4 regions of the Thorsellia kenyensis genome follow, and region 3 is predicted to be linked to each of the others. Evidence: predicted binding sites of a transcription regulator. Region 3 holds the regulator's gene; each other region holds the start of a gene.
What was found. The regulator CRP, encoded in region 3, controls carbon source genes, mostly activating them, when cyclic AMP is high. The targets are predictions, from matches to a motif close to ATGTGANNNNNNTCACAT.

Region 1 (7,606 bases), on a different contig from region 3:
TCGATATGCTAGCATCAGGAGGAAAAACAGATACACCAGCCTATCAGAGAGCATTTTGGTCTATTACCGTGGGTATTATAGCAATAGCATTATTGCTAGCGGGTGGCTTAGCTGCATTACAAGCAGCTACTGTGGCTAGTGCATTTCCCTTTACGTTTATTTTATTGATATCTATGTGGGGACTGGTAAAAGCTCTGAGGATTGATCATACGAAGAAAATGATAGCTCAGCAATCATTAAATACATCAGGGAATATTTCATCTACCAATATGAACTGGCAAAAAAGAATGCGTAATTTAATGATTTACCCAAGACGTACTCATATAGAAAGATTTCTGAATGAAGTGCTTAAGTTAAGTTTTGATACGGTATGTGAAGAATTCACTCGTCAAGGGGTGGCAACGACAATAGAATCAGGTGAGGAAAATAGCCTTAAATTAACGGTCTCTCATGGCAGTGAAATTGATTTTGTTTATGAAGTGAAACCAATAGCCTATCTCAAGCCAGATTTTGCATCGACAGAGGATGACAGTGAGAATGCTAAATATTTCCGAGCGGAAGTCTTTTTAAAAGAGGGTGGACAAAATTATGACATCATGGGGTGGACTAGTCAGGACGTCATTAATGATATTGTAGAACAATATGAAAGACATCTTCATTTTCTGCATGTATTGAGATAAAGTCAGTCTATCCATTTTTGTTCGACAAGATCTTAAAGTATGGGTGATTATTATCAGATAATCACCCATACTTACATTAGAAATGTCTATTTTGAGCAAACGAGTTTTAATCAATTGCTCTGAACTAAGTTAGGAAAGCGTAAATATTAATTGCTCAATGAAAAGCTAAGGAGTGTTTGGAATTTAGCTCTTAGTTAAAATTCATTTCTAAAAGCAGAGATATCCAAAGCGTTTTCTTATTAAGCTATAAAATAAGGAACTCTTTGGATATTAATATTAACTGAAGGCTTTATAAGCTAATTAAAATGAGAGGAATAACCCTGCAATTGTCGCAGCCATCAGATTTGATAAAGTACCTGCAATAATTGCTTTAACACCCATCTTAGCGATAGTAGAACGTTTTGATGGGATCAAACTGCCCAAGCCACCAAGTAAAATAGCAATAGATGAGAAATTTGCAAATCCGCAGAGAGCAAATGAAATAATTGCTGTTGTCTTTTCTGTCATCACAATACCAGTAGTTGGAACAACTGATGCATTTTCACCCACATATTCTACAAATGAAAGATAAGCTACAAATTCATTGAGAACTAGCTTTTGACCTATAAAGCTACCTGCAAGTTGCGCTTCATCCCAAGGAACACCTATCAAAAATGCAAGAGGAGAAAAAAGCCATCCTAGGATAAGTTCTAAACTCAAACCATCATAGTTAAACCAGCCACCAATGCCACCTAAAAGGCCATTTACTAGGGCAATTAAGCCAACAAAAGCAAGTAACATAGCGCCAACATTTGCAGCCAATTTTAGGCCCATTGCTGCGCCGCCAGCAGCAGCATCAATTACGTTAGCAGGTTTTTCTTCACCGCCAGAAATGTCATCATTACTCAGTTCTTGAATTTTTTCAGTTTCAGGTTTAATAAGTTTAGCGAATAACAAACCACCTGGTGCAGCCATAAAAGAAGCAGCAACAAGATACTCTAAGGGAACACCCATCGAAGCGTATCCAGCGAGAACACCACCAGCAACCGAAGCCAGACCACCGCACATAATTGCAAATAATTCAGAATCAGTCATACGTGATAGGTAGGGTTTTACAACTAAAGGGGCTTCTGTTTGACCAACAAAAATATTGGCTGAAGCAGACATAGATTCCGCTTTAGATGTCCCTAATGCTTTTTGAAGACCACCACCTAAAATTTTTATTACCCACTGCATAATGCCAATGTGATATAAAACGGCGATTAAAGCAGAGAAAAAGATTAATGTGGGTAGGACTTGGAAGGCAAAGATAAAACCAAAGCTATTCACATTTGAAATCAGACCTGAGAATAAAAATTCCGATCCACTTTTACCATAATCAATAACATTTTGTACGCCGGCCGAAAAACCAGCAAGTAAATCCCTTCCCCAAGGGACATATAATATAAATCCCCCGAATAAAAATTGAATTGCGAAAGCACCTATTACGGTTTGATATTTAATTGCTTTTCGGTTATCACAAAATAATAGAGCAATGCTAATTAGTACTGCCATACCAACCAAGCTCATCAGAATAGATGTCATAATTAGATTCCTTGTTAAGTAGCAATAAATGCCAATAATGAGTATTACAATTTTCAATGCTCTTTTAAAGCAGGCTTTAATAATTCAAAAAATGATTTGTTAAATACTTAAACTGTTTGTAATTGATACAAGACCGTTTAAACCATCATAGCAAATTACAATTTTAATTGAATATATCTTAGGGATTATAGAGTATTGATCTAAATTCTCAAAATTGAATTAATTTTAGAATTTGATCTCATTCTAACAAATTTGTTTGTTTGGTTGCTTTTATTTGTTGTTAATTGTGATTAACTTAACAAATTTGCTGTCTGTATTTTAATATGTTATGGAATAATATGAATTTTCAATAATTAACTGGGGTTTATGTGAGAATATTCACATATATGTGGGTAAATATTCAGAATAATTGAAAGTTGCAAAAATAATCATTCAAATCAAAATCTGGTTAGGGGGTAAATAGAATTAAAAAGAAGTAAAAAATTGGTAGAAAGTGAAAGTAACGAAATAAGTACTGCGTCAAGAGATTACTCTGAGTGCTTTTGTTAACTTTTATTGTGAAAAGGTTGCTTCTCCTATTGGATAAGCAAGAAAATAGAACGAACTTAGAGTAGCTGATTAATATAGATGTTACTTATGAATGGCAATTTTAAATTACTTATCTACACTATTTGTTTGCCGTACTTCAGGAATTTAGTTAAGTATCATTTTAGTTATTTGATAACAAACAGGTGTGCGCCCTTTCCCCCATTGATAGGGATGACTTACCTTCTTATGGTTTATTACTTATTTTTTTCAATAAGTTGACTAAGTCATGATTAAGATATTTATTGTTATTCCACTTAAGGTAAGTGAATAGAAGAGAACTACATCCTTTTAGTATTTAAAAGCTCTAACTTTAGAGGAAGTAGACTTGTTAACACTGCGAGTAGACGGGTATTGATTAAATTATTCCCTATGATTTTTAAGTCAAATATGTTTTTATCTTGTTACCGCAATCCATTCGTTTTATTAATTTAATCGATAAATTTTATATTGTGGTTTTGATATAAGGTAATCATTACCTGGATAAAAAGTTTGTTGTTTAAAATCTGATATCCATATTTTCCCATCGAACATAGCAGAATGACCATGGATATCTCCCTTCGGAGGCTGTATTACTGCGATATCGCCCGCAATCAATTGACTGTCTTTAGGTATTTCTTTAAATCCTTTATTCATTAGGCTTTCTCCTAAATATTTTGCACTAGGGACTGCTTCAATATGAATACCACCTTGCGCTAGAGCCAGTCTAACGGCTTTTGCACATTCACCTGTACTTTTCGGTTGTGCATTCGCTTTTAAATAATTAATAGATCCTTGTAAATCCCAGTTTTTATTATAAATCACGGTTGAAAACTTTGAGTTTTTAGATATTTTGTCGGATTTCGTCAACAAAAGATTTTTATCATTTTGAGAAGGTGATAACCCAAAATTCATGGATGATTGAGTTGTTTTAGAGGATGTAAGAGAGTCATTAAACGCAAAAGCAGTGGTTTGAACTAAACACAAAACGCCAATAGAAACATGCTTGATTAAATCCATTGTTACTCCATAGAGGACTCTAAGTGGGTTGATGTCAAAATAATAACTAATTGTATAGTTTTCTCATCCCAAGTGACAGCAAATTTATGTCATATTTTGTCATTTTAAGGAGGGATTTTCAAATGACACTGCAGCTAATTGAAATACCAAGTTATATAGATGAGCCACCTCATTTTTTACTGTGGAGTGCGGATGAAATGGCACCTATTTTATTAGGTTTAGTATTAGGCATATTTATCGAGCAAGCATTTGTGCTAACAGCACTTGGACTAGTGTTTACAAAATTGTATAGGCGATTTCGAAACGGTAAACCCGATGGGTATTTGTTGCATTATATGTATTGGAAAGGAGTTTTGCCTTTAAATGCTAAATCAATTCCAAATCCATTTGTGAGGAGTTACTATCCATGAGATATGATCTCTTTACTAAGAAGTATTTAGGAGTAATTGAAGAGAATAAAATATTTAAAATAGTATTGATTTTAGAACTCATCATTATCCTTTTTCTAACAATTCAAAACTTTCATCAAAAAAGCATAGTGACTTTTATTCCCCCGACACTTAATGAACAAGCGAATATTGAAAAATATTCGGCGTCTTCGGAGTATTTAACCTCTTTAGCTTTGTACTTCTCAGGACTCGTCGGAAACGTTACCCCTGGTAATGTGTCTCTTATTGAATCAGCATTATCCCCCATGTTATCTCCTGGCATTTACCAGCATGTCATGGATGTTCTTCATATGCAATCGCAACAGATAAAGAATGATCGTGTGACGTTAAGTTTTGGGCCTAGGCAAGTAGAGCATGATGTAGAAAATGGAAAAATTTACGTTACTGGTTATTCGATTGTTTCAGGTATAGCAGGGGAATCAAGTCGGGAGCTAAGAACATATGAATTTGAAATTAAGATCCAAAATTTTATGCCTATCGTTATGTGGATGAGCACATATCAAGGTCAACCTCGTAAATAAGGATATTTATGAAAAACAACAAACGACAATTAAATTTTGATAACACAAATTTTCTCGATTTTTTTTATGTTAAGAAAAAAATGAATCAATTAATTTGGAAATATAAGCGTTTACAGAGTAAACCTCAACTGTTAGCTCTTTTATTTAAAAGAGCACAACGACTTATATCCTTTCACATTAGAACTATTATTATCATGTTTCTTTTTTTTGCCTATTCTGCATTTATATGGGCTGATAGTGATAGCACAGTAGATTATAAAAAGGAACCGATTAATTTCTCTCATCAATTAGTTGATATAAATAACAAAGAGCTATTCACTTTTTCTCAGCACATGATAGAAAATATTTTACTTATTATTCAAACTCCGACACTCCATGTGTCTTTAGACAAAAATATTGTAGCGGCAGAATTGAATTTAAATAGCATTAAAAAGGCGCCAGATAAATATAGTGAAAAAAACTTTCATTCAGCACAAGAGACAGAAATTAAATTAGGACAAAGGCTTGACGAGAAAAAAAGTATTTTAGCTAGCGAAGATTTAAAAGAGAAAACCCATAATATTGAATATCTTATAGATTCACAAATGAATTCAAAAAATGATCTGACAAATCTAAAGGAAAGCGAAAACATATCGACATCGCTTTCTTCTAACCTTAAATCTAATGAATCATTAAAGCAAAAAGAAATTATTCAAATAGAAGAGGGGGTTAATCATCTCATTCCAATTGCTGTGAATCATCTTAATCGATTCATAACCCCGTTTAAAAATCCTCAGGTTAAAACCAGTAGTACTGTGCCAATTGAGGTAGATGGTCCTGTGATATACGTCTTAACTGAACAAGCAGGCCCTATTTCATTGTTTATTTCTGAAAAAGATGATCCTTTATATGCCATGTCACTCACATTGATCTCTAAGAGAATTCCACCAAGGGAAGTAACCCTTATCTCGAATTTTAATCGAGATAAAATTACACAAGAGCTTATGTCTACACTCTATGATTTTGAAGATTCTTTTAAACAAAACCACAGAGAGCATATGTCTTCGAGAACTAATGAAATAAAGGAAATCATGCGATCTATTTTTAATAAAAAAATACCTAATGGATTTAAGGTGAACAACAACGTTAGTTCTAAAATTCTGCCTAAATGTGAACAAAAAGACGTACACATTGATTTTTCCAAAGGATTAGTTCTAGAAAATGAAAATAAGCTAGTGTTTATAGGTCCAATAAGTATACGAGGAAACTCTTCTGTACATTTAAATTACGATGGGTGTCAGTATAGTAAATTAATGGCTCTGGCCTTTTATCCTAAAACCTATCTCGAAAAAAAAGAACAAACATTAGCAATATTGATAGCCGAAAAATAGCAGTTTTTAAGGTGAAGTCACCGCTAGGGTTAAATACAAGCAATTCGTCATTTTCAAATTTGAGAGCCTTATATGAAAGCAATATGGGAAAAAATTCCCTCAGACTATAAAAGATTAATAGTGATCACTTTAACTATCATTTTTGTGGCAGGAATAATCTATTTATTAACACCGACACAAGAAATTGAGAAAAAGAAAAAAAGGGAGGAATCTATTACTCATCTTTTAACCGATATAAATACAAGAGATATTAATATGAATAATTTATCTGCAAAATTAAAACAATTTGAACTGAATGCTCAAAGATTAGAAAAGCAAGTTGAACAGTTACAGCAGCAATTAAAAAATTCTTCTTTGAATGAAGATGATTACTTTAATGCACCAGTTCATAGTTCTTTTGATTCAACTTCATTTTTAGGAATGCCAACTAATGTAGAAGTTCCAATTATTCAAGAAAATCGTCGCTCACTGATAACCAATAACAGCAAAATATCATCAACACCTGAAGAACTTAATGATTCAGAGGTTCACTTAAATTTTTTTTCATCAACATCCATAGGAGAAGGAAATAGTCACCCAAACGATACAAGCAAGGAAGAGCAAGAGTTTTTGTTAGACGATTCAAATTTAGATGAGCTTTATTCAGATCATCATGCTATGAATGAAGGATTTTTGGCTTCATTTGCTCTAAATGAAGCCTCATCTCCCGAGTATCAATCTTCATTTGATGTTAAATCGCCTCAAAATGGTCATTCTTTTAAACCTTTTGAACCATCAAATTCTAGTGAGATTTTACAAATAAGGACATTTGTTGAAGACAAGAACTTGCCTGAAATTCCAAAATTAAAATTGGTGGCAGGCTCCATCTTATCAGGAACATTAATTACAGGAATGGATGCGCCTACTCATGATTTAGCAAGAAAAGAGCCTTTTCCAGCCCTACTAAGAATTGAAAAAGAGGCGATTATGCCGAATCATCATTTCAGTGATATTAGATTCTGCTTTTTAGTTATGGGTGGGTATGGTGATTTGAGTTCAGAACGAGCGTACCTTAGAGCTGAAACCTTGTCGTGTATTTTCGAAGATGATCGTGTAGTAGAAACCCCTTTGGAAGCTTATGCAGTGGGTGAGGATGGGAAGACAGGTATAAGAGGAAGATTAGTTTCAAAGCAAGGTCAGTTAGTTGCAAAGTCTTTGATGGCAGGGTTTTTACAAGGATTGGCTGGTGCCTTTGATGTTAATCCAGTACCCACTATCCAGACCAGTGATATTGGGACCAAACCAATCTATCAGAATATGATGAGCCAAGAAGCATTAGAAGGTGCGGCGCTTAAGGGAAGTGCAAAGGCATTAGATAGAGTTGCAAAATTTTATCTGGATATGGCACAAAATATGTTTCCCGTCATAGAAATAGATGCCTCTAGACAAATAGAAATGAT
Region 2 (7,606 bases), on a different contig from region 3:
AGGTGAAATAGTAGATGCGAGGAAAAAAATACCCAGCGCACTGAATGTATAGCCTTTAACACCTAAAAGACCAGCGATGGCTCCTCCGCATGCGCTGGCAATGATCCCCATAACAAAGGGGCTTTTTCTTGGTAGCGTTAAACCATAAATAATGGGTTCAGTAATACCAAAAACACCAGACAGTGTCGCTGAGGCAGTTAATCCTGAGTTGACTTTGTCTTTAGTCATCAACATACGTATGAGTAAACCAAATGCAGCACCAACCTGACCCATTACCGCAATTTGGGTCATAGGATCTAAAAAGCTGGTTTTTACAGTGGCATAGTCGTTAAGAATAATAGGAATAAAACTCCAGTGCAAACCAAAAATAACTAATGGTTGCCAAAGTGCTCCAATAAGCCCACCGCCTAAAACAGGACTGAATGAATAAACAGCTTGATATCCAGAGGCTAATTTAAAACTTAAAAAATTGGCAACAGGACCAATAAGTAAAAAAGTAAGGGGGCCTACTATTAATAATACAAGCATAGGGCCAATAAAATTTTTAATGGCCTGTGGTAATATTTTACTGAATAGGCGTTCTAAGTGCGCACTAACATATGCTGCTAATATGATAGGAAGGACAGAAGAGGCATAGTCAATTAAGGTGAGTTTAAAAAATAGAAATTCTAAATTTGTATCATCAATTACTGAGCCTCTAACTGCTGGGTGGATTAATGCTCCGCCAAGCACCATGCTGATAAATACATTACCACCAAATGTTTTAGCAGCACTATAGCCAAGTAAAACGGGCAAGAAAAAGAACAGGGCATCAGAAACAGCGTTTAAGATGAGATGTGTCCCACTATTTTCTATAAGCACGCCTTTCATCATCAGAATTGCAATTATGCCTTTGAGCAAACCTGATGCACACATGACTCCTAAAACTGGGGCAAATACGCCTGAGATGGTGTCAATAAGACGACTTCCGATTGATTTCTTTTTTGTTTCAACAGAGTCTTCTATAGAAATATGAGGATGGTTTTCGCTGGAGAGTGCAAGCTCTTTAGTCAGTGCAACGTATACTTCTGGTACTTCATTACCAATGACAATTTGAAATTGTCCACTGGCTAAAACTGCCGTTAAGACACCTTTAAGATCTTTAATCGCGTCAATATTCGCTAAATGAGTCTGTTTCAAGTTGAATCTCAGTCGTGTTGCACAATGTACAACCGAATTAATATTGGTGTTACCACCTACAAGCGTAATGATCTCTTTGACCAAGGTTTGATAATCTTTTGCCATAATAAACTCCTTAAAGTTGAGTGATTATTGATTATGATTTTTAAAGATTGATTACACTACAGAGTAGTGTAATCAATTCTCATCTGTAAAAAATGGTGCTTGGGTATGGAGGGATAAGTTAAGTGCCCTGAAACGCGCATGAATTTATGTTTATGTATGTAATGTAATTCAAAATGCAGATTTTTGCATTAATTAACACCCACTCACTGGACATTAGGCTATATTTTAGCCTGCATTTAAAGTACCCCTATCAATTAGAATAGTTATTAAAAATTATTTTAGTAATTTGGGTTTGTCCCCGAAGGTCAAATAAAGAGTTGCTAAAATAATTAACGAGGCCCCAATGAGAAATAGGCCATCTATGCCCCAACCGAAAAAAATATATCCTAGGAGCACATTGATAGGTAACTTGAAATAATCAAAGGGTTGGATATAGGTAGCGTCTGCTGCACTGTATGCTTTTGCTAGAGACCATTGTCCTAGTGCAGTTAATGCCCCTAGTAAAAATAAATACCACAATCCAGTGTTATTAGGCTTAATCCACATAAATGTGGAAAATTGGGTTAAATTATCGGTAATTGCCAGTATAAAATTAAAAGGAAGAGTGAGAATGTATAAATAAAACACAATCGTTAATGCAGAATCTTTACCTGTTATATTTTTAAGCATAACCGTATGGCAAGCCCAAAAAAAAGCTGCTATTAAGGGGAAAAACATCACGTAGCTAAACGAATCAGACCAGGGGTTTAAGATAATCAAAGCACCAATAAATCCGGTAATTAATGCTAAGCTTCTTTTAGTAGAAATGGTTTCTCCTAAATAAAAAACAGCACCTAAACAAACAAATAATGGTGAAATCATTAAAAGTGATAAGCCTTGGCCGATAGGAATAGGAACGGTAAGCGCCTTTATCCAAAAATGTACACCAATTACGGCTAAAATAACCCGCCAAAAATGGCGCCAAAAAAAGTCTGTTTTTACATGTTTGCCGATACCACTTTTTAATAGCCATGGAAGCATAACAATGAGAGCGAAAAAATACTGATATAAAGCGATCCAACTAGCATTAAGAGAAAAAGTAGAGGCCACGTAAGGGGTAAAAGCATTCACACCTGCAAATGCACTTCCTGCCAAAATAATAAAAAAGGCACCTTGATACTGTGAGAGAGGAGAAGTTTTTTTCATTTTATCTTATATGTAAAAAAGGCGGCCTAGGCCGCCTTATAATGAACTTAATAGTAATTATTTAGAAATATGAGAGATTAAATCCAAAACTTTATTTGAATAACCCACTTCATTATCGTACCAAGAGACTAATTTAACGAAGTTATCATTTAATGATATACCTGCTTTAGCATCGAATACAGATGTTAAAATTTCACCATTAAAATCAGTTGAAACAACTTCATCTTCAGTGTAGCCAAGTACCCCTTTCATTTCTCCATCAGCTGCTTTTTTAATTGCTTCACAGATAGCTTTATAGCTAGCGGGTTTTTCTAAACGAACAGTTAAGTCGACAACAGAAACATTAGGTGTAGGTACACGGAATGACATGCCCGTTAATTTACCGTTTAATTCAGGAATAACTTTACCAACCGCTTTAGCTGCCCCTGTTGATGAAGGTATGATGTTTTGTGCTGCACCACGACCACCGCGCCAATCTTTAGCTGATGGACCATCAACTGTTTTTTGAGTTGCTGTCGTAGCATGTACTGTAGTCATTAATCCTTCAACAATACCAAAGTTATCATTAATAACTTTGGCTAAAGGGGCTAAACAGTTTGTGGTACATGACGCATTTGAAACAATATCTTGACCTTTATAGCTGTTTTGATTAACGCCCATAACAAACATTGGTGTATCATCTTTAGATGGACCTGTCATAACCACTTTTTTTGCACCAGCTTCGATGTGTTTACGAGCAGTATCATCTGTTAGGAAAAGGCCAGTTGCTTCAGCAACAACATCAACACCTACTTCATTCCATTTTAAATTGGCAGGATCTCTTTCTGAAGTACAACGAATTTTTTTACCATTGACCACTAAATGGCCATCAACAACTTCAACAGTCCCATCAAAACGACCATGAGTTGAGTCGTACTTAAGCATATAAGCCATGTAGTCAGCATCTAAAAGATCGTTGATAGCAACAATTTCTACATCTTTGCGGGCTTGAGCAGCGCGAAAAACGATACGACCAATACGACCGAAGCCATTAATACCAATTTTAATTGTCATAAAAAATACCTCTTTTTTGTTTGTGGAAATTAAAAAAATCAAAATACTTACTATAAATTACCAAAAGTGTGACGTTCGTCAAGTAAAATCATATTTTTGATTGAGAATTGTCACAATTTAAAGACTCTATGTCTAATTAATAATCAGATGAGTGCATTTATGTAGCAATTTAAACTTCTTCCATAGTTACATCTTTATAAATTTCTTCTTTATTGATGCGTGTGACGAGCAGTTGATCTATTTTATGATTATCGATATCAACAACCTCAAAATTATAGCCTTCGAAAGAAACTACATCGGTCCTTTTAGGGATTTTACGCAATTTATACATCATAAATCCACCAATAGTCTCGTAATTATCGGTATCAGGGAAATCATTAATATTTAACGCCCATTGAACATCTTCAATCGGAGTGACTCCATCAATTAACCAAGAATGATCATCTCGTTTAACTATTTGTTCTTCATCACCTTGAGAAACGAGTCCGCCCATTAAAGTGGTCAATACATCGTTAAGTGTTATAACACCCATAACAATGGCATATTCATTTAATACAACAGCAAAATCTTCTTTAGATGTTTTGAAACTCTCAAGGGCTTCTGAAAGTGTAATAGTATCGGGGAACATGAGAACACTTGTAATTGTAACACCACTATCGAGAGAAATACTTTGATTACTGAGCACTCTATTGAGTAAATCTTTAGAGTCAACATAGCCAATAATATGATCAATGTCATTTTCACAAATAATAAATTTAGAGTGTGGATGAGCGGCGATTTTAGCTCTAATCATTTCATCCGTCTCTGATTTTTCAAAATAGACTACGTCCTCTCTAGGCGTCATTGCAGAGGGTACTGTTCTCTGATCAAGATCGAACACATTTTCAATAAACTTATGTTCTTCTTTGTTAAGAACACCAGCCATTACACCCGCTTCAACAAGTGCATAAATATCTTCGGAAGTTACATCATCATTTCGTGTTGTTGGGATTTTAAAAATTTTGAAGAATAAATTGGCTAGTGCATCAAAAAACCAAACTATAGGAGAAAATATCGTTATACAGAATCTCATAGGCTTAATGATTCTTATTGATATTAATTCTGGAGCTATCATTCCCATTCGTTTAGGGGTTAAATCTGCAAAAAGCACAAATGCACTTGTCACAAGAATAAATGATGAAATAGAACCAAGATTACCAGCGACAGACTCAGAGAAAAAACGTTGGAAAAATAGATCTAGTTTTCTAGCAAAAGAGTCTTCTCCAACTATCCCCCCGAGAATAGCCACAGCATTTAACCCAATTTGTACAACTGTAAAAAATTTACCTGGTTTCTCTTGAAATTTAATTACTAAATCGGCACGAGTATCGCCACTGTCTGAAATCATTTTGAGTTTAGTTTTTCTTGAAGCTGCTAGTGAAATTTCAGAAACTGAAAAAAATGCGCTTATCAAAATGAGTATGAATATAATAAATAAACTGTTTAAAACTTCGTTAACCATATAAATAATGTTTCCTTTGTTTAAAAAAAATCCATTTAGGCTTAAATAAAGCAAACGCCTGTTCCACCAAGACCACAATAACCATCTGGATTTTTGAATAGATATTGTTGATGATAATCTTCTGCAAAATAGTAAACATGATCTAATGCTGAATTAATTTCAGTTGTAATAGGCGTTTCTATTCTTGATTCATTAAGTTTTTCTTGGTAAATCTCTTTTGAAGCAATAGCTTCAGTGAATTGTGCATTATCATGACAAAAAATTACTGAGCGATACTGTGTTCCAATATCATTACCCTGGCGCATTCCCTGGGTTGGATTATGATTTTCCCAGAAAGCAGATAGAAGGGTCTTAAAAGTGACCTCAGAGGGCGAATAAAATACCCTAACAACTTCGGCATGAAGGGTTTTACCTTGACAAACTTCTTCGTATGTGGGGAAAGGTAATATGCCACCGCAATAGCCAACAGATGTATTAATGACCCCAGGGATTTTACTAAATAAGCGCTCAACCCCCCAAAAACACCCCATACCAAAAGTGGCCATCATGGCACCTTCAGGGAGGATATGCATATCTTTTTGTGTAATTAGGTTTAGTCTAGGAACATTAAAAATATAATTATCTCTTTGAATCATTGGAAGCACCTCTGTTTTTTCTTGAACAACGTTATCGGCAAATCAAACTTAGTAGTTTTTAGCATTTATGTACCAAAATCACATTAAGTTGCAGGCACAGACATATGCATAAGCCTATTCAGTGGGCGTTAAGTAATGCAAAAACGGTATGTTGATTTTATTAACTATAATGAATGATACATAATAAATGTTACATTCAATAAATGATTTCTTATCGAAAACCATAAATAATGGCTTTATTGTCAATTTATGCATTGATTTATAAATTTGACAAAAATGACGAATGCTTTCAATGTAATAATATATCATAAAAAATGTCTAATCGTGTATCATTTATACACTTCAACGTCACAAAAGAAGTCTGAGGTCCATTGAAAAATGGAATAGTACCACAAATCGCTCACTCTAGACTTAATTTTTGCATTTCAAAGGATTGAAACCATGTTCAATAAAATTAAAATTACTACAAGTCTTACGATTCTAATTATTTCATTTGTCACGATGCATATTATCTCTTCATGTATTTCAGTTTACCGTTCTGCGCTCAATGATAATAATTTCTCAAAAACTGTTACCTTAAACCACCAAATAGATTCTCTTGCTGCTATTAAATTGAATTTGATACAGTCACGTTTAGACACCTATAGAGCAGCTGCTTCATTAATAGAGAATAATCCCGTGCAATTTGAGTCAGATTTGGGTAAAGCTATTGCTAACCTTAATGGGGTTCAAAAGGAGATGGACTATTTTTTATCACTAGACAATCCATTAACTACAAATGCAGAACTCATTAAAAATTTAGAAGTGGCGTATACTCAACTTTTTACCGACTTACGTTATCAGCAAGCAAAATTGAAAACTGAGGGTTTTATGGGGTATCGGGCTGCAGATGTGCACCTTACTCAAGAAAATTTTTTGCGAATAACAGATGAAGTGATTTTTAATGTCTCTAATTTATTAAAAGAATATGATGCACTTTCAGCAAAAATGCATGAGCACTCTTTTAATCAATTTATTATCGAGACAGTACTTTTAATCTTGATGCTCTTAGGGGCTATTAGATGGAATTATGTAGTCCTTAAAAAGCCTTTAAATGATTTGATCTCTCATTTTACTTATATCTCCAATGGAGATTTGAGTAAAAAAATAGAGTATTGTGGTAAAAATGAAATTGCGCAGCTTTTTTCCTATTTTGAAAAAATGCAAAGTTACTTAATTGAAACGGTGCAAGTGGTCCGTAATTCTTCTGACATTTTAGTTGAAGGAGTTAGTCACGTTGTCTTAAAAAATAGTGATTTAGCAGTCAGAACAGATCAGCAAGCCAGTTCCATTCAGCAAACAGCCTCAAGTATGGATGAGTTGACTGAAACGGTAAAACTAAATGCCCTTAATGCTTCTAAAGCATCAGAAATAGCCGATTTTTCAGCTAAGGCAGCGAGGAAAGGAGAGGAAATTACACAGACAGTAACAAATACTATGGACTCCATAAAAGAGAGTGCTTCGAAAATAGCTGATATTCTAAATATGATAGATTCAATTGCATTTCAAACAAACATATTGGCATTAAATGCCGCTGTTGAAGCGGCAAGAGCAGGGGAACTTGGTCGAGGTTTTGCTGTTGTTGCAGATGAAGTTAGAAATTTGGCATTGAGGAGTGCAGAAGCAGCAACGGAGATAAAACAACTCATAGAAGAGTCTAATCAAAGAGTTTTGCTTGGTAGCAATTTAGTCAATGTTGCAGGTGATACCATGAGAGAGATTGTACACTCAGTGGCAAAAGTTAATGCATTAATTGCTGAGATATCAACTGCATCAACAGAACAAAGCATTGGTATTGAGGTGGTATCAAGATCTATTCGTGAACTTGACACTACCATTCAAGAAAATGGAAATTTAGTAAACGATCTTTCAAGCTCTGCACAAGTGCTTGAGTCACAATCTTTTCATT
Region 3 (7,606 bases):
TAGGATTTATCAATAAAAAAATATTTTCTTGCTTACATTTTATTTTTTAAGCAAGAAAACTTCGAGGAAAAATCATTTTTATAAGTAAATATTTTTTAAAATTGAAGGTATAATTCATTTTAATGTTTATTTTTTGAGTGAAAAAACATCAAAAGTGGGTGAATTTAGCGAAAAAAGCTCAAAAAAAGAGCTAAAGAACAGAAAAGTTAAATTTTTAGTTGCACAAAGTGGAAGGAATACTTAAAATGCACGCCACTTAAGCCGGCTTAGCTCAGTTGGTAGAGCAACTGACTTGTAATCAGTAGGTCGCCAGTTCGATTCCGGCAGCCGGCACCAAAATGCTGGTGGGGTTCCCGAGCGGTCAAAGGGAGCAGACTGTAAATCTGCCGTCATCGACTTCGAAGGTTCGAATCCTTCTCCCACCACCATAGCTTAAGTACAATTAATTTATTAATTGTAGTAGAGAAAAAAGAAAAAATTGCCTTACTGAGCTGTTTAAATGAGTATTTTTTCGATATAATAGCTCGGCCTCTAAAGTTTAGAGAGATAAAAGCAGCCGAGTTCAAAATTGCGGGCATCGTATAATGGCTATTACCTTAGCCTTCCAAGCTAATGATGCGGGTTCGATTCCCGCTGCCCGCTCCAGTTTTGATGTGCTGATATAGCTCAGTTGGTAGAGCACACCCTTGGTAAGGGTGAGGTCGGCAGTTCGAATCTGCCTATCAGCACCACTTCTTGAACCCAGCGAAATTATCTATCTATTCCTTTATTTTAACCTAAGTAGCCAGTAAAACATCTGTTTTGCTTTGGCATCAACTGATCAATGATTTTTTTTTGAGGGACTCATAACATGTCTAAAGAAAAATTTGAACGTACAAAACCGCATTTGAACGTAGGAACTATCGGTCACGTTGACCATGGTAAAACAACGTTAACTGCTGCAATCACTACAGTTTTAGCTAAAACTTATGGTGGTCAAGCACGTGACTATAGCATGATTGACAATGCACCAGAAGAAAAAGCGCGTGGTATTACTATTAATACTTCTCACGTAGAATATGACACACCAACGCGTCACTATGCACACGTTGACTGCCCAGGACATGCTGACTATGTTAAAAACATGATCACGGGTGCTGCGCAAATGGATGGTGCTATCCTTGTTGTTGCTGCAACAGATGGTCCTATGCCACAAACTCGTGAACATATCCTTTTAGGTCGTCAAGTAGGTGTACCTTACATTCTTGTTTTCTTAAACAAATGTGATATGGTTGATGATGAAGAATTATTAGAATTAGTTGAAATGGAAGTACGTGAATTACTTTCACAATACGAATTCCCTGGTGATGATACACCAGTTATTCGTGGTTCAGCACTTAAAGCATTAGAAGGCGTGCCTGAGTGGGAAGAAAAAATCATTGAGTTAGCACAAGCGTTAGACTCATACATCCCAGAACCTGAGCGTGCTATTGACCGTCCATTCTTATTACCAATTGAGGATGTATTCTCAATCTCTGGTCGTGGTACAGTAGTAACAGGCCGTGTAGAGCGTGGAATTGTTAAAGTAGGTGAAGAAGTTGAAATCATCGGAATCATTGACACAGTTAAAACAACTTGTACTGGTGTTGAAATGTTCCGTAAATTACTAGACGAAGGTCGTGCTGGTGAAAACGTGGGTGTTTTATTACGTGGTACAAAACGTGATGACGTTCAACGTGGTCAAGTACTTGCTAAACCAGGTTCAATCTTACCTCACACTAAATTCGAATCAGAAGTTTACGTGTTAAGTAAAGATGAAGGTGGCCGTCATACGCCATTCTTCAAAGGTTACCGTCCTCAATTCTACTTCCGTACTACAGACGTAACAGGTGCAGTAGAATTACCTGAAGGTGTTGAAATGGTAATGCCTGGCGATAACATCAAAATGGTAGTTACTCTAATCGCTCCTATTGCGATGGATGACGGCTTACGTTTTGCTATCCGTGAAGGTGGCCGTACAGTAGGTGCGGGTGTTGTAGCGAAAGTTATTGCTTAATTAATAATTAAATACGAAAGGGGCCTAAGGCCCCTTTTTTTTGCTAAGCGAAATTGATGAAATTTTTGATAGCTTTTTATGTTGTCTGCTTGATTAGATCTTTATAAAAATCAAGATGACAAGAGTTGTTTATTAAAAAAAATTTTTGAATAAACCGATATTTGGATATTTAGTTCAACATTGTAAGACCCTATCAAATTCTTCAATAACTGATATATTAAGTACTTTTCATGATATAGTGTAGACATGAATTATGAGAGGCCTATAAAACTAATTCGAATTAACCTCCGTAGTTGCATATAGATTCTTCAACCGTTTTACTAGAATTTGTCTTTTAGAAGTAACAAAGTTAAATTTAAATAGCGGCCCTGACATTTCCCTAGTTTATACTGTATTCCTCTTGATTTGGACTATGGTTTTTTAGCTTTTTCCCTAACAAAAATACAAATAATCTAGCAAAATTTTAAAGAGTACTGTTGGGATTGTTGAGTTGAAATTTAAATCCTATTGCCTTATTAGGGGGATGCAAAACTATTTACTCTTGGCTAGTTGAATTTTTATTTGTTTAAGCTATTATCATTCATATGATTATTTTGGTTTCAAGTACCTACGTTTAGGCATATTGGCTTGACGTAAAGTTGCATTGGTTTAGTATAAATCTCTAGATTTCAATGTGTGTCATTAATCAGCCTTTAGATATAAGGATAAAGCATGGCTATCGTTAAACCACAACCAGATCCTACTTTAGAATGGTTTTTATCTCATTGTCACATCCATAAATATGCAGCTAAAAGCTCTTTGATCCATCAAGGAGAAAAATCAGAAACACTATATTATATAGTGAAAGGATCTGTAGCTGTTTTGATTAAAGATGAAGATGGAAAAGAAATGATCCTATCCTATTTAAACCAAGGTGATTTTATTGGTGAACTTGGGCTATTTGAAGAAGGACAAGTTCGATCCGCTTGGGTCAAAGCGAAAAGTTCGTGTGAAGTAGCTGAAATTTCTTATAAAAAGTTTAAGCAACTTATTCAAGTCAATCCTGAAATTTTGATGAGATTATCAGCTCAGATGGCGAATAGATTGCAGAGCACTTCGAAAAAAGTGGGTAATTTAGCCTTTTTAGATGTAACTGGTCGTATTGCACAAACACTTTTAAATTTAGCTAAACAACCTGATGCTATGACTCATCCTGATGGTATGCAAATAAAAATAACTCGACAAGAAATAGGTCAAATTGTCGGATGTTCTAGAGAAACTGTTGGAAGAATTCTAAAAATGCTAGAAGAGCAAGGATTAATTTCGGCGCACGGTAAAACAATCGTTGTATTTGGCACGCGTTAATTCAGCACATGGGGGACGGACATAAGGAAGTGTTAGAAGAACTGATTGATAGATCTAATCAGTTTCTTAACCGTTCATTATTGTTAGCTAATCAGTACCTTGGCGTAGATTATCATGCCCCTGCTATTTTTTATAATTTGAAAGGAAAAACTGCAGGCCTAGCATATCCTTTAGAATGGAAAATTAGAATTAATCAATCGATGCTGATTACACATCAAATTCCCTTTATTGAAGAAGTTATTCCTCACGAACTGTCTCATTTATTTGTCTATCGTTACTATAGTGTAAAAAAAAGAGGTGTTATCAAACCTCATGGCAAAGAGTGGGCGGACTTTATGCAAGAATGCTTTGGATTACCCCCTAAAGTCACTCATAATTTTGAAATTCCCTTAAGAGAAGTCACCCTTTTTGTGTATAAGTGTGCTTGTAGGACTCACTATTTATCAGCAATAAGGCACAATAAAGTTCTCGGTTTTAAAAGTTCTTATTGTTGTAAGTACTGCACAGGTAAACTTAATTTTTTAGGACGAACGGAACAAGTAAAAAAATAAGTTGCTTTGCACAAATATTCATATGCTAATATGCAGTTATTTCTGTATTTGTGGTATCATATTGTCTAATATGCACTGCATTCATTAACCTAAATATGTGTCTAGCCCTATGCTTTTTTTTCTAATATACCAGGTCATTTTTTATTGTATCCAACCCCTAATTTGGCTTAGATTACTTTATCGCAGCTTTAAAAATTCAGGATATAGAAAGCGTATTTTTGAACGTTATGGTTTTTGTCGTAAAAAAGTCAGGCCTGGTGGAATTGTATTACACTCTGTGTCTGTTGGCGAAACCCTTGCCGCTGTTCCTTTGGTTAGGGCATTAAAAAATAGATATCCCAATTTACCCATAACTATCACAACGATGACCCCTACTGGTTCTGAAAGGGTTCTATCAGCATTTGGTAAAGAGGTCTCCCATGTTTATCTGCCGTATGATTTATGGGGGAGCATTAGACGTTTTTTAAACTCAACTCGCCCCAGAATTGTTATTATCATGGAGACTGAGTTATGGCCAAATCTTATTTATCAATTGCATAAACGTAAAATTCCTTTAATTATAGCCAATGCTCGCTTGTCTGAACGTTCCTATAGAGGTTATTCAAGAATAAGACCACTGATGAAGCCATTGCTGAGGCAAACCACGCTTTTGTGTGCACAGCACCAATCCGATGCAGAAAGATTTATTGATTTAGGTTTAAGGCGTTCTCAGATCACAATTACGGGTAGTATAAAGTTTGATATTTCTATTACCCCCGATCTAGCGGCAAGAGCGGTGACCCTGAGACGACAATGGGCGCCTAATAGACCTATCTGGATTGCTGCAAGTACTCATCAAGGTGAAGATGAGATCATATTCGAGGCACATAAATCTCTTTTATTACAATTTCCAAATTTATTATTAATTGTTGTTCCAAGGCATCCAGAAAGATTTAGTAAAGTAAAGCAATTAGCTGATAATTACTCATTAAGCTATATCACTCGACAGTCAGGAATGATCCCTGAAGAATCCACGCAAGTGATTGTTGCTGATACCATGGGTGAGTTATTATTGCTTTATGGAGTAGCCGACATCGCATTTGTCGGAGGAAGTTTAGTTGAGGTAGGTGGTCATAATCCATTAGAGGCTGCAGCTCATGCACTTCCTGTCATTATGGGTCCACATGTTTTTAATTTCACAGCGATTTGTAAAAAACTGTCATCTGATCAAGCATTGTTAATTATTCATGATAAACAAGAGTTAGTAAAAAAAATTACTAACTTGCTCAATGATGCAGATTATAGACGCTATTTTGGGCGCAACGCTGTTGAAGTGATTGAAAAAAATCATGGTGCATTAGAGAAACTACTTGAATCTATTGAACCTTATTTGCCTCAGAGGAGACATTAATTGTCAACTAATCAAACGGAAAAAACAGTAAAACTGAGTGTGATACTTATTATGCATAATGAGGCGCATAATATTGAGGATTGTCTTAATTCTGTCAGCTTTGCCGATGAAATCATTATCGTAGATTCAGGTAGTCAAGACGATAGTGTAAAGATTGCCGAAGCAAATGGAGCGAAAGTTATTTATCAACCATGGCTTGGTTTTGGCCCTCAAAAGAATGTTGCTTTATCTCATGCAAGCCATGAATGGGTTCTATCGATTGATGCAGATGAGCGGGTTACTCCTGCACTAGCAGATGAAATACGGGATATTATTCAAATAGATAATCCTTTAGTTGGCTATAATATCTCTCGTTTATCTAAATTTTGTGAAAAAGAAATTAATTATAGTGGATGGAGACCTGATTACGTGTTAAGACTATTTAAAAAGTCTTTAGCTCGTTTTTCTGATGATCCTGTTCATGAAAAAGTCATATGCATTGGTGATGTAGGCAAATTAAAGCATTTTTTATATCATATTAGTTATAGAAAAATTGAGGATGTTTTAAAAAAAACAAATGATTATTCAACTGCTGGTGCAATCAAACTGAATAAAAGACAAAAAAAAATCACTTTTTCTTCAGCGTTTACTCATGGTTTTTGGGCTTTTGTTAGAACTTATGTAATTCAAAGAGGCTTTTTAGATGGTAAACATGGGCTTGTTCTTGCTATTTCTAATGCAGAAGTTACCTATTATAGATATTTAAAAGCTTGGTTTCACCAAAAAAATTTAAAAGATAAACAATCACTTGCCTTGATTGTTTATGCTAAAAATAATCCTAAAGCGTTAAATTTACTTTTTATGTCGTTAATTCACCAAAGTCTATTTCCTGAAGAAATTATTATAGCCGATGATGGATCCAGTGAATCAACCCGTTTGCTTATCGAAAAATTTAATACTTTTTTCGGTAATAGGATGAAGCATGTTTGGCATGAAGACAAGGGCGTTAGGCTGTCTGCCATTAGAAATTTAGCGGTAAAACAATCAAATTCTGATTATCTATTATTTATTGATGGGGATTGCGTTTTACCAAAGAATTTCATTGAAAATCATAAAAAATTAGCTGAAAAAGGCTATGTGGTATCAGGATCTCGAATATTATTGTCAAAAACATTAACTGAAAAACTTGAAGCTCAAAACTCTATTTTAGCGCTTTTTTCTTTCTCTCAACTTTTTTTATGTAGAATGAAAAACCAAGTAAACAGGCTACTTCCTTTATTGACTTTAAATCTAGATGCTAAATGGCGAAAAAAAGATCCAAAAAAATGGCAGGCATTAAGAGGTTTTACGATAGGTGTCTGGCGCGAGGATTTAAATAAGGTAAATGGATTTGATAAAGCTTTCGAAGGTTGGGGTATGGAAGATTCTGATTTTGTCATCAGATTGCAACATGCAGGAGTATTTCATAAAAGTGGGCGTTTTGCTAGCCATGTATTTCATCTTTGGCATAAAGAAAATGACAGATCTCATTTAGCTGAGAACCAAGCAAAATTAGCTGAACTATTAAAAGGTAATAAAATAAAGGCTGATAAAGGCTTAGATGATGTCAATCTTGAGTTATCTCAAACGATTCAATCAGTTAAATCGAGTAGCGGAAAAAATGATGACTAAATTGGAAAAAAAAGCTATTTATCCTGGAACATTCGATCCTTTGACATTAGGTCATCTAGATTTATTAACCCGTTCTTCTGAGTTATTTGATGAAGTAATTCTAGCGGTAGCTTATAGCCCTCATAAAAAAACACTGTTTACTTTAGAGGAACGGGTAAGTCTAGCAAAAAAAGCTTGTGAACATCTCAGAAATGTTTCTGTGGTAGGATTTGATATCCTTCTTGCTTCTTTCGCTAAAGAGAATCAAGCCAGAATTCTGATAAGGGGACTCAGAGCCGTATCAGACTTTGAATATGAATGGCAACTTGCTCGAATGAACCGACATTTGTATCCAGAATTAGAAAGTGTATTTCTAATGCCAAGTGAAAATCTTTCTTTTATTTCCTCTTCGCTAGTAAAAGAAGTCGCGAGACATGGAGGCGATATACAACCTTTTGTCACTAAAGAAATATTTCATGAGATACAACTAAAGTTTCAACAACAACTATTCTAGTTGTATTGAGTATACTATTTATTGCTTTATCGAATCATACAAACTTGCGATAACGTTGATGTGCTGCACCTATTGATTTAATCAATTAATTGTTGCTGTGCTATGTTATTTATAATAACTTACCAGGATTGAGTTTTAACTAT
Region 4 (7,606 bases), on a different contig from region 3:
TTGATATAGTTTCATTTGTTCTAGTTCATTTTCTTTACCGGGTTGAGTCAATAGATAAGCTAATATGTTGTCAAGTGAAATAATGGAAATGACTTTACAACCAAAATCTCTTTCGACTTCTTGAATAGCTGATAAACTTTCTTTACCTCGTTCTTGTCTATCTAATGAGATGAGAACGCCTGATAAACTGGCATTCGCTTGTTCTATAATCGTCATTGACTCCCTAATGGCTGTGCCTGCGGTGATGACATCATCAACTAACATGACTTTACCTTTCAAAGGGCTTCCTACCATTAAGCCGCCTTCACCATGATCTTTGACTTCTTTTCTGTTGAAGCAATAAGGAATGTCTTTATTGAAATGATGAAAAAGTGCAATACTTGTTGTACTTGCGATAGGAATACCTTTGTAGGCAGGACCAAAAATGACATCATAGTCGATTTTTGCATCTTCTAAGGCTGCGGCATAAAAACGACCGAGTAAGGCGAGATCTGCCCCAGTCTTAAATAGCCCTGCATTAAAAAAATAGGGGCTAATTCTTCCAGATTTTAAGGTAAATGAACCAAACTTAAGGACATTTCGATTTAATGCAAATTCAATAAACTCAATTTGATAGTCTTTCATAGGGCGCCTTTAAATTAAACAATATGATGAAGTTATATTTTAACTTAAATCATCGGTTATGACGATGTGGTTTCTATTAATTTGTTGCGGATTGATGAAGTCATTATATAAAGTTGTGGTATTTAGTTTTTACTCCAAATACAGCCACTGAAGCTCAATGTTATTTTAAATTGGTTATATTTTTGTAGAAGGTAGTGCAAGATATATTAAATCGGATAATGTTGATGATGCTCAACCTTTCTCATTTCATAGCAGTCATTGAGAAGAAGAAAACTAAAAGCCTATATGTGATTAACAATATAGGCTGTACTTTAAAGAGTTTTAGTCATATTAAAATGTTATCGGAGGATAAGTATTATTTTTTTGTGTTAACTCTTTTTACGTTTAGACATTTTGATATCTATCATATTTGCACCTTCTAGCGGCTTTGTTGCTAAAATACTTTGAGGCTCAGATACTGGGAGATCTTCACTAAATACTCTCCCATAGTAGCTGTCTAGTAGTAGCTGCTTTAGTTCACTAATCAATGGATACCTAGGATTTGCTGCAGTGCATTGATCATCGAATGCATCCTCGGCCAGTTTATCTACTTTCGCGAGAAACTCACTCTCTTGAATGCCCGCATCTTTGATGGACTTAGGAATATCTAGTGTTGTTTTTAAGCCTTCTAGCCATTCTAATAGTCGTTCAATTTTTTGGGCTGTTTTATCTTTAGGAAGTGTTAAATCAAGATGATCTGCAATTTGTGCATAACGTTTTCTTGCTTGTGGTCTATCATATTGACTAAAGGCAGTTTGCTTAGTTGGATTGTCATTCGCATTATACCGAATGACATTACTGATTAATAACGCATTGGACAGACCATGGGGCAAATGAAATTCTGAACCTAATTTGTGTGCTAATGAATGGCACACTCCTAAGAAAGCATTGGCAAATGCTATACCTGCAAGTGTTGAAGCATTATGCACTTTTTCCTTTGCGAGAGGATTTTTTGCTCCTTCCTTATAGCTTTGTGGTAAATATTCTTTGAGTAATTTTAGAGCGTTTAAGGCTTGCCCATCAGAATATTCATTGGCTAATACCGAAACATAGGCCTCCATTGCATGTGTAACCGCATCTATACCCCCGTGAGCGCATAATGATGGAGGCATGTTCATAACTAAATTAGGATCTACAATCGCCATATCAGGGGTAATGGCATAATCGGCTAATGGATATTTCTGGCCTGTTTTTTCATCAGTTACGACAGCGAAAGGAGTAACTTCTGAGCCAGTACCTGAGGTGGTTGGAATCGCAATAAATTTTGCTTTTGTTCCCATTTTTGGAAATTTATAAATTCTTTTACGTATATCCATAAATCTAAGCGCTAAATCCTCAAATGCAGTTTCAGGGTTTTCATAGAGTACCCACATTATTTTAGCTGCATCCATAGGTGATCCTCCCCCTAATGCAATGATAACATCAGGTTTAAAACTATTCATTTGACCAACACCTTTATGAATAGTCGCTAATGTTGGATCGGCCTCAACTTCATAAAAATTATCCGTATCTATACCGTGTTCTTTTAAAATAGAAGTAATTAAGGTTGTATAACCATTATTAAACAAATATTTGTCTGTTACGATAAAAGCTCTTTTTATACCATCTGTTGCTATCTCCTCTAGGGCAATAGGCAGTGCTCCTCGACGAAAATAAATAGACTTAGGAAGTTTGTGCCACAGCATATTTTCAGCCCTTTTTGCGACAATTTTTTTATTGATTAAATGCTTAGGTCCAACATTTTCGGAGATTGAATTACCTCCCCATGAACCACAGCCTAAGGTAAGAGATGGTGATAGTTTGAAATTATAAAGATCGCCAATGCCGCCTTGGGATGCAGGTGTATTAATAAGAATCCTTGCTGTTTTCATTCGGTAGCTAAAAGTAGTGATACGTTCTTGTTGATTGTCTTGATCTATGTATAGGCAGGAGGTGTGCCCAATTCCTCCTAGATGAATAAGTTGTTCTGCAATATCTAAGGCTTGCTCAAAGTTTTGAGCGCGATAAAAAGCAAGGGTTGGAGAGAGTTTTTCATGAGCAAATGGTTCATCTAAAGAGACATTATTGACTTCCCCTATCAAAATTTTGGTTGTAGGAGGCACGATAATATCAGCCATTTTTGCTATTTGATAGGCTGATTGTCCGACAATCTTGGCATTTAAACTCCCTTCTTTTAAAATAACTTTTTTTATTGCCTCTAGCTCTTTTCCTTCTAACCAATAACCTCCATGACTTATAAGGCGAGCTTTAACTTCGTCATAAATTTTATCAACAACTACTAAAGCTTGTTCTGAGGCACAAATCACACCATTATCAAACGTTTTAGAAAGCATAATTGAAGCAACCATGCGTTTTATATCAGCTGTTTCATCAACCACAACAGGGGTGTTACCTGCTCCAACGCCAATTGCTGGCTTACCCGAGCTATAAGCTGCTTTTACCATACCAGGCCCTCCCGTTGCGAGGATTAGATTAATTAATGAATGCTGCATTAATTGATTGGATAGGCTAGCAGTTGGTTCTTCTAACCAAGCGATGATATCTTTAGGAGCCCCTGCTCTTACTGCGGCATCTAAAACTATTTTAGCGGCTAGGTTAGTCGCTTTTTTAGCTCTAGGGTGAGGAGAGAATACTATCCCATTTCTGGTTTTTAAGCTAATTAGTGCCTTAAATATAGCTGTAGAAGTTGGATTAGTTGTTGGGACAATACCACAAATAATGCCAATTGGCTCAGCAATTGTCATGGTACCAAAAACATCGTCAATTTCTAATATACCGCATGTTTTGTCATCTTTATAAGCATTGTATATATATTCTGAAGCGAAATGATTTTTTATCACTTTGTCTTCGACTATGCCCATGCCAGATTCTTCAACTGCTAATTTAGCCAATCGTATTCTTGCATCTGCAGCGGCTAAAGCCGCGGCTCTGAATATTTTATCGACTTGCTCTTGAGAATAATTAGCGTAGATTGCCTGAGCTGTTTTGACTTTTTCTAGCAGCATATCTAACGCATGATTTTTTTCATTAGTCATAGCACTCTCCTTAGTTTTAGAAAAACGAGATTAAGATCACATTTTTTATGTCTTTAGGCTAAGAGAGTTGAATGTATTTTTACATGACTTACATCATTTTTGGCAAAAATAGGATGTAGATTTTCATTTTTTATTATTTTAAATCATATTTCATGGTGTGTAATTAGTTAGTTATATTATGTTTATCGCTATTTTGAGAAGCATAAATTGTTAAAGAAGAAATCATATTCACTATTTTAATCTTTTAAATAGGTGATAGGATTATCTAAGTAATAACTAAAGGTAAAAGCGAATTTAATGTAGTTGATGTGATATTTACCGTCTAAAGTGAAATAAATACGTTTATTCATTTAAATCAGGCTATAATGAAAATATTATTTACTCAATTCATTGACAGATTTTGTACTGAATAAATTCTAAAACGAAAGGTGGCTCTTAGGTTGTTTTTGCTTATTGAAGTTAAGTGAATCCAGATGTTTTCGAGCGACATTTAATCCACAGATGAGCATCCAATTAGGGGTAGAAGTCACTTGAATGTATGAATGAGTTCGTGATTGAGTTGTAAGATAAACATATCAATGATTTTTTAGGGAAATGGCCAGTTATGAAAAAAAATGCCTCAAATTATGTGAAACAGAATGGCAAAAAGAAATACAAAAAAGATGGAAAAAAAACCAGAGCTGAACTTAACGAAGAAGCTCGTAAACAAAAAAAATTAAAAAATAGGAAGGGTTTACCTGCAGGAAGTAGGCATCAAGAAGTCTTAAAAAGTAGCACCAAAAAAGACAGTGGTAGAAATAGTGATCCTAGAATTGGTAGTAAAGTAAAAATTGACTTAAGTCAGTATGCCCTAAGTGATAATTTGAACTTTGCTACTGTAAGCGAAGAAACTTTAGAAAATAATGGATCATCGATGTTAGATTCTAAAGCTCGTGGGTTGTTAGAAAAAGAATTAGTGAAACTTGAGGCATCCACTCGCTTAGAGCAATTATTGCTCAAAGAAGAAGAAGGGGAAGAGTTATCTGAAGCTGAATCTTTATATGTAGAAGAAACACTCGATAGAATTTCGGAGTTATATGATATTTTGGGTATTGAAATTTTAGAAGAAACAACAGATGACGAAGAGTACTTTGATGAGGAAAACAAAGGTGACGATTTGATGCGTCTACTAAAAAGTTAATTTGTCATTAAACAAAACCTTGCGGCAAAATCAGCTGACGCAAGGTGTCAATAGAGCTGAATACTCACGTTTAGTTAATAAACGAATTTAAAGTCACCGCCTCGATTGTCTGCCACTCTGAATAAATGGCTTCACAGGCAAAGGATTGTGCTTTATGTGCATTCATGTATGCCTCTCCTTGAAGTGTCTCATCTGGGTATTCTGTAATAAAAGTAATGGGGAAAATACTTCGATTATCTTCGCTGATGATAAAGGGAAAACCGTTTTTAAATTCGAATGGCATTTTTCCCGCATAGTTTTCATACATACTGATTTGCGCTTTATTGAATGCCATAATCTCATTATTAGTTGCAAGTCGCAAGGTGACTTTATCTAATAATTCATTTGCTATACGCTCATACCCTCTATGATATCTGACAATAAGAAACATCCCTTTAGGGATAGTCCAAAGTGAAAATCCCCTTGGAATATAACCACTTAGTGGTCTAGTCCATTCATGAGACGGGTAGCCATGCATATTGATATGTAGGAGCGTCTTTTGTGTTGACTGCTCATATGCAATATCAAAAGCGGCTTTTCTTATTCCTTTTTCATAAAGAGGGGCGTCTTTACGGTACTCTAAATCATCCCCTAGAGCAGTATAACGTACCGCATGATGGATATGCCAAGGGCTGATACACAAAAATTGCTGATGCATATCATAGCCATCTGGGTTTTCTATTGGCACGAGGCTAAAATGGGCTTGTTCATTTTCTTTTAATAGATTTTCAGAAGCGGTCATAACGCCAATGACTGCACTGGTTTCATTTGCATGTTGAGCTGCTGAGATAAGAACGGGTTTATCAGCTCCTTTAACATAGGCGGCTTTAACGGGATGATTTAATACACTTTGAGTCTCAAAAACCTTATTAAAATTAGAATTTAATAATTGATAGACATTAGATAAACTGAGCTGTGATTTAATCTTCTTGAGGGCTTCAATTGAAGTGATTCCATCTTTGTAGATTACCTGATGTTTGAGATTAGGTAACTCCGTCGAGTATTCTCTTGTATAGATAGCGAGTGTAATATCGCTTTCACTGTACCGGATAATAGGCAAAATTTGTCCTGTTTGAAGGGTACGCATATCGACACTACCGATGATAGGTGCTGCAATAAACTCTAATAATTCAAGAACCCCAAAATAGATATCTTCATGTAAAATTTCCTGAAAGGAAATAATTTCATGTCCATAGTTCAATTCATCATCTTTCATTGGTAACTGAATATCAATAATAAGCTGTTCAAAGAAAAGAGGTCTTAGAGTCAGCAGATTATCTTTTACTAGTTCATTTAAGCGTTTTATTGCAAGTATTTTGATAAAATCCATTGTTGATTGGAATATTAACTCGAATTCAGTACTTAAATGTTCAGACAACCTGATGGTATTTTTATCAAATTGTTCACAAAAAGGCGTTACTATGTTTTCTTCATTACGATAGATGATCCAACCACAATTGTTCAAGCTTTCCTGCTCAACACTATCCTTGGTCGATAGGTTTGGCGCGAATACTTTCCATTTTAATGTTTGAAGCTGTTGATTTACCCCTTCAATATCATAAAAAAGTGGCGCATCAGCTGCACTTATTACCTTGGAGGGAATAAATTCTATTTGGCAAGTTTTTAGCAAAGCATTTAGAGGATAGCACTCAAGTAAAAACCGTTTTTCATCCACATTCTGTACGATTGGGTAGGTGATTGTTAAGCGTGTAAACGAGCCCGCATCCTCTCTGTCTAAAAAATGATTTAGTAAAGGTTTATACGCACTGTGTAGTGTTACCTTTTTAGTTGATGTTGAGAATTGTTGAGCTATTTTTTTACGAGTGAGTCTATCTTCAAATAACCAGACATCAATGTAGCCATTATTACTTTGCTCAACTAAATTTTTTAAGCTATCGAGTGTTCTATTAAAATCAACTTCTAAGGCAAGAGACATAGCATAACCCTGTATTCATTTTTAACGTTGGGTGTAAATAAAAAAGTCAGACTTAAACAGAGTGTTTAATGACTGACTTTTTACTCATCGTATCATGATGTCATTTATCACAGTTAGAATTTAAACATGAGAAAATACATCAGAAAAATATTAACAATCAATAATGGAACAGCTGTAGGAATCTGTGTTTTAATGACCAAATTCTTATCTTTTAATTCGAGTAGGGCCGCAGGCACAATATTAAAATTCGCAGCCATCGGGGTCATCAAAGTACCGCAGTAGCCTGAGAACATGCCAATTGCAGCCATGATAGCAGGATTTCCTTCATGCTGAATCAGTAAAATAGGAATACCTACACCCGCGGTGACGATAGGGAATGCAGCAAAAGCATTACCCATGATCATTGTAAGAATAGCCATCCCTAGGACATAAATTACCACAGCAATAAATTTATTATCCACAGCGAGGTAGGTTTCTGTTAATCTCGCTATCGCATCTCCAACACCCGCATTGGTAAAAAGTAACCCCAGCGTCGCTAAAATTTGTGGAAGAATAAATGCCCAGCCTATTGAATCAAGTAATCTTCTTGTTTCCTCTATGACTTGAGTCGGTTTCTCTTTTGTATAAACGAGGGCAATAGCTAGGCCGGATAAGCTACCAACAGCCATTGAGAAAAGTGTAATGAGCGTTGGATTCGAATTTGTACCAAATACGAATTGATTTAAGCCTTCAATTTTGAAAAGCAAGACGCCG

Region 1: ACFFIT_RS12895 (NupC/NupG family nucleoside CNT transporter) is a predicted target of CRP. The motif match lies at 2,468-2,485, and genes of this name have one in related genera.
Region 2: gapA (glyceraldehyde-3-phosphate dehydrogenase) is a predicted target of CRP. The motif match lies at 3,589-3,606, and genes of this name have one in related genera.
Region 4: adhE (bifunctional acetaldehyde-CoA/alcohol dehydrogenase) is a predicted target of CRP. The motif match lies at 3,723-3,740, and genes of this name have one in related genera.

The regions. Positions count from the first base shown of each region.
Region 1 is NZ_JBHLXE010000111.1:26,060-33,665, reverse strand. Features, by position in the region: gene ACFFIT_RS12900 (BCCT family transporter) at 1-680, shown strand, start outside; gene ACFFIT_RS12895 (NupC/NupG family nucleoside CNT transporter) at 981-2,243, opposite strand; gene ACFFIT_RS12890 (hypothetical protein) at 3,255-3,827, opposite strand; gene traL (type IV conjugative transfer system protein TraL) at 3,950-4,237, shown strand; gene ACFFIT_RS12880 (TraE/TraK family type IV conjugative transfer system protein) at 4,234-4,797, shown strand; gene ACFFIT_RS12875 (hypothetical protein) at 4,806-6,167, shown strand; gene ACFFIT_RS12870 (TraB/VirB10 family protein) at 6,240-7,606, shown strand, end outside.
Region 2 is NZ_JBHLXE010000027.1:99,890-107,495, forward strand. Features, by position in the region: gene ACFFIT_RS03005 (PTS transporter subunit EIIC) at 1-1,284, opposite strand, end outside; gene ACFFIT_RS03010 (DMT family transporter) at 1,558-2,469, opposite strand; gene gapA (glyceraldehyde-3-phosphate dehydrogenase) at 2,527-3,522, opposite strand; gene paeA (polyamine export protein PaeA) at 3,692-5,023, opposite strand; gene msrA (peptide-methionine (S)-S-oxide reductase MsrA) at 5,065-5,658, opposite strand; gene ACFFIT_RS03030 (methyl-accepting chemotaxis protein) at 6,100-7,606, shown strand, end outside.
Region 3 is NZ_JBHLXE010000046.1:41,444-49,049, reverse strand. Features, by position in the region: tRNA gene ACFFIT_RS04575 (tRNA-Thr) at 261-336, shown strand; tRNA gene ACFFIT_RS04570 (tRNA-Tyr) at 344-428, shown strand; tRNA gene ACFFIT_RS04565 (tRNA-Gly) at 571-645, shown strand; tRNA gene ACFFIT_RS04560 (tRNA-Thr) at 656-731, shown strand; gene tuf (elongation factor Tu) at 851-2,035, shown strand; gene crp (cAMP-activated global transcriptional regulator CRP) at 2,747-3,379, shown strand; gene ACFFIT_RS04545 (SprT-like domain-containing protein) at 3,388-3,930, shown strand; gene waaA (lipid IV(A) 3-deoxy-D-manno-octulosonic acid transferase) at 4,040-5,320, shown strand; gene ACFFIT_RS04535 (glycosyltransferase family 2 protein) at 5,321-6,970, shown strand; gene coaD (pantetheine-phosphate adenylyltransferase) at 6,972-7,463, shown strand.
Region 4 is NZ_JBHLXE010000108.1:146,918-154,523, forward strand. Features, by position in the region: gene pyrE (orotate phosphoribosyltransferase) at 1-624, opposite strand, end outside; gene adhE (bifunctional acetaldehyde-CoA/alcohol dehydrogenase) at 993-3,698, opposite strand; gene yihI (Der GTPase-activating protein YihI) at 4,303-4,878, shown strand; gene ACFFIT_RS11930 (M14 family metallopeptidase) at 4,949-6,853, opposite strand; gene ACFFIT_RS11935 (DUF979 domain-containing protein) at 6,967-7,606, opposite strand, start outside.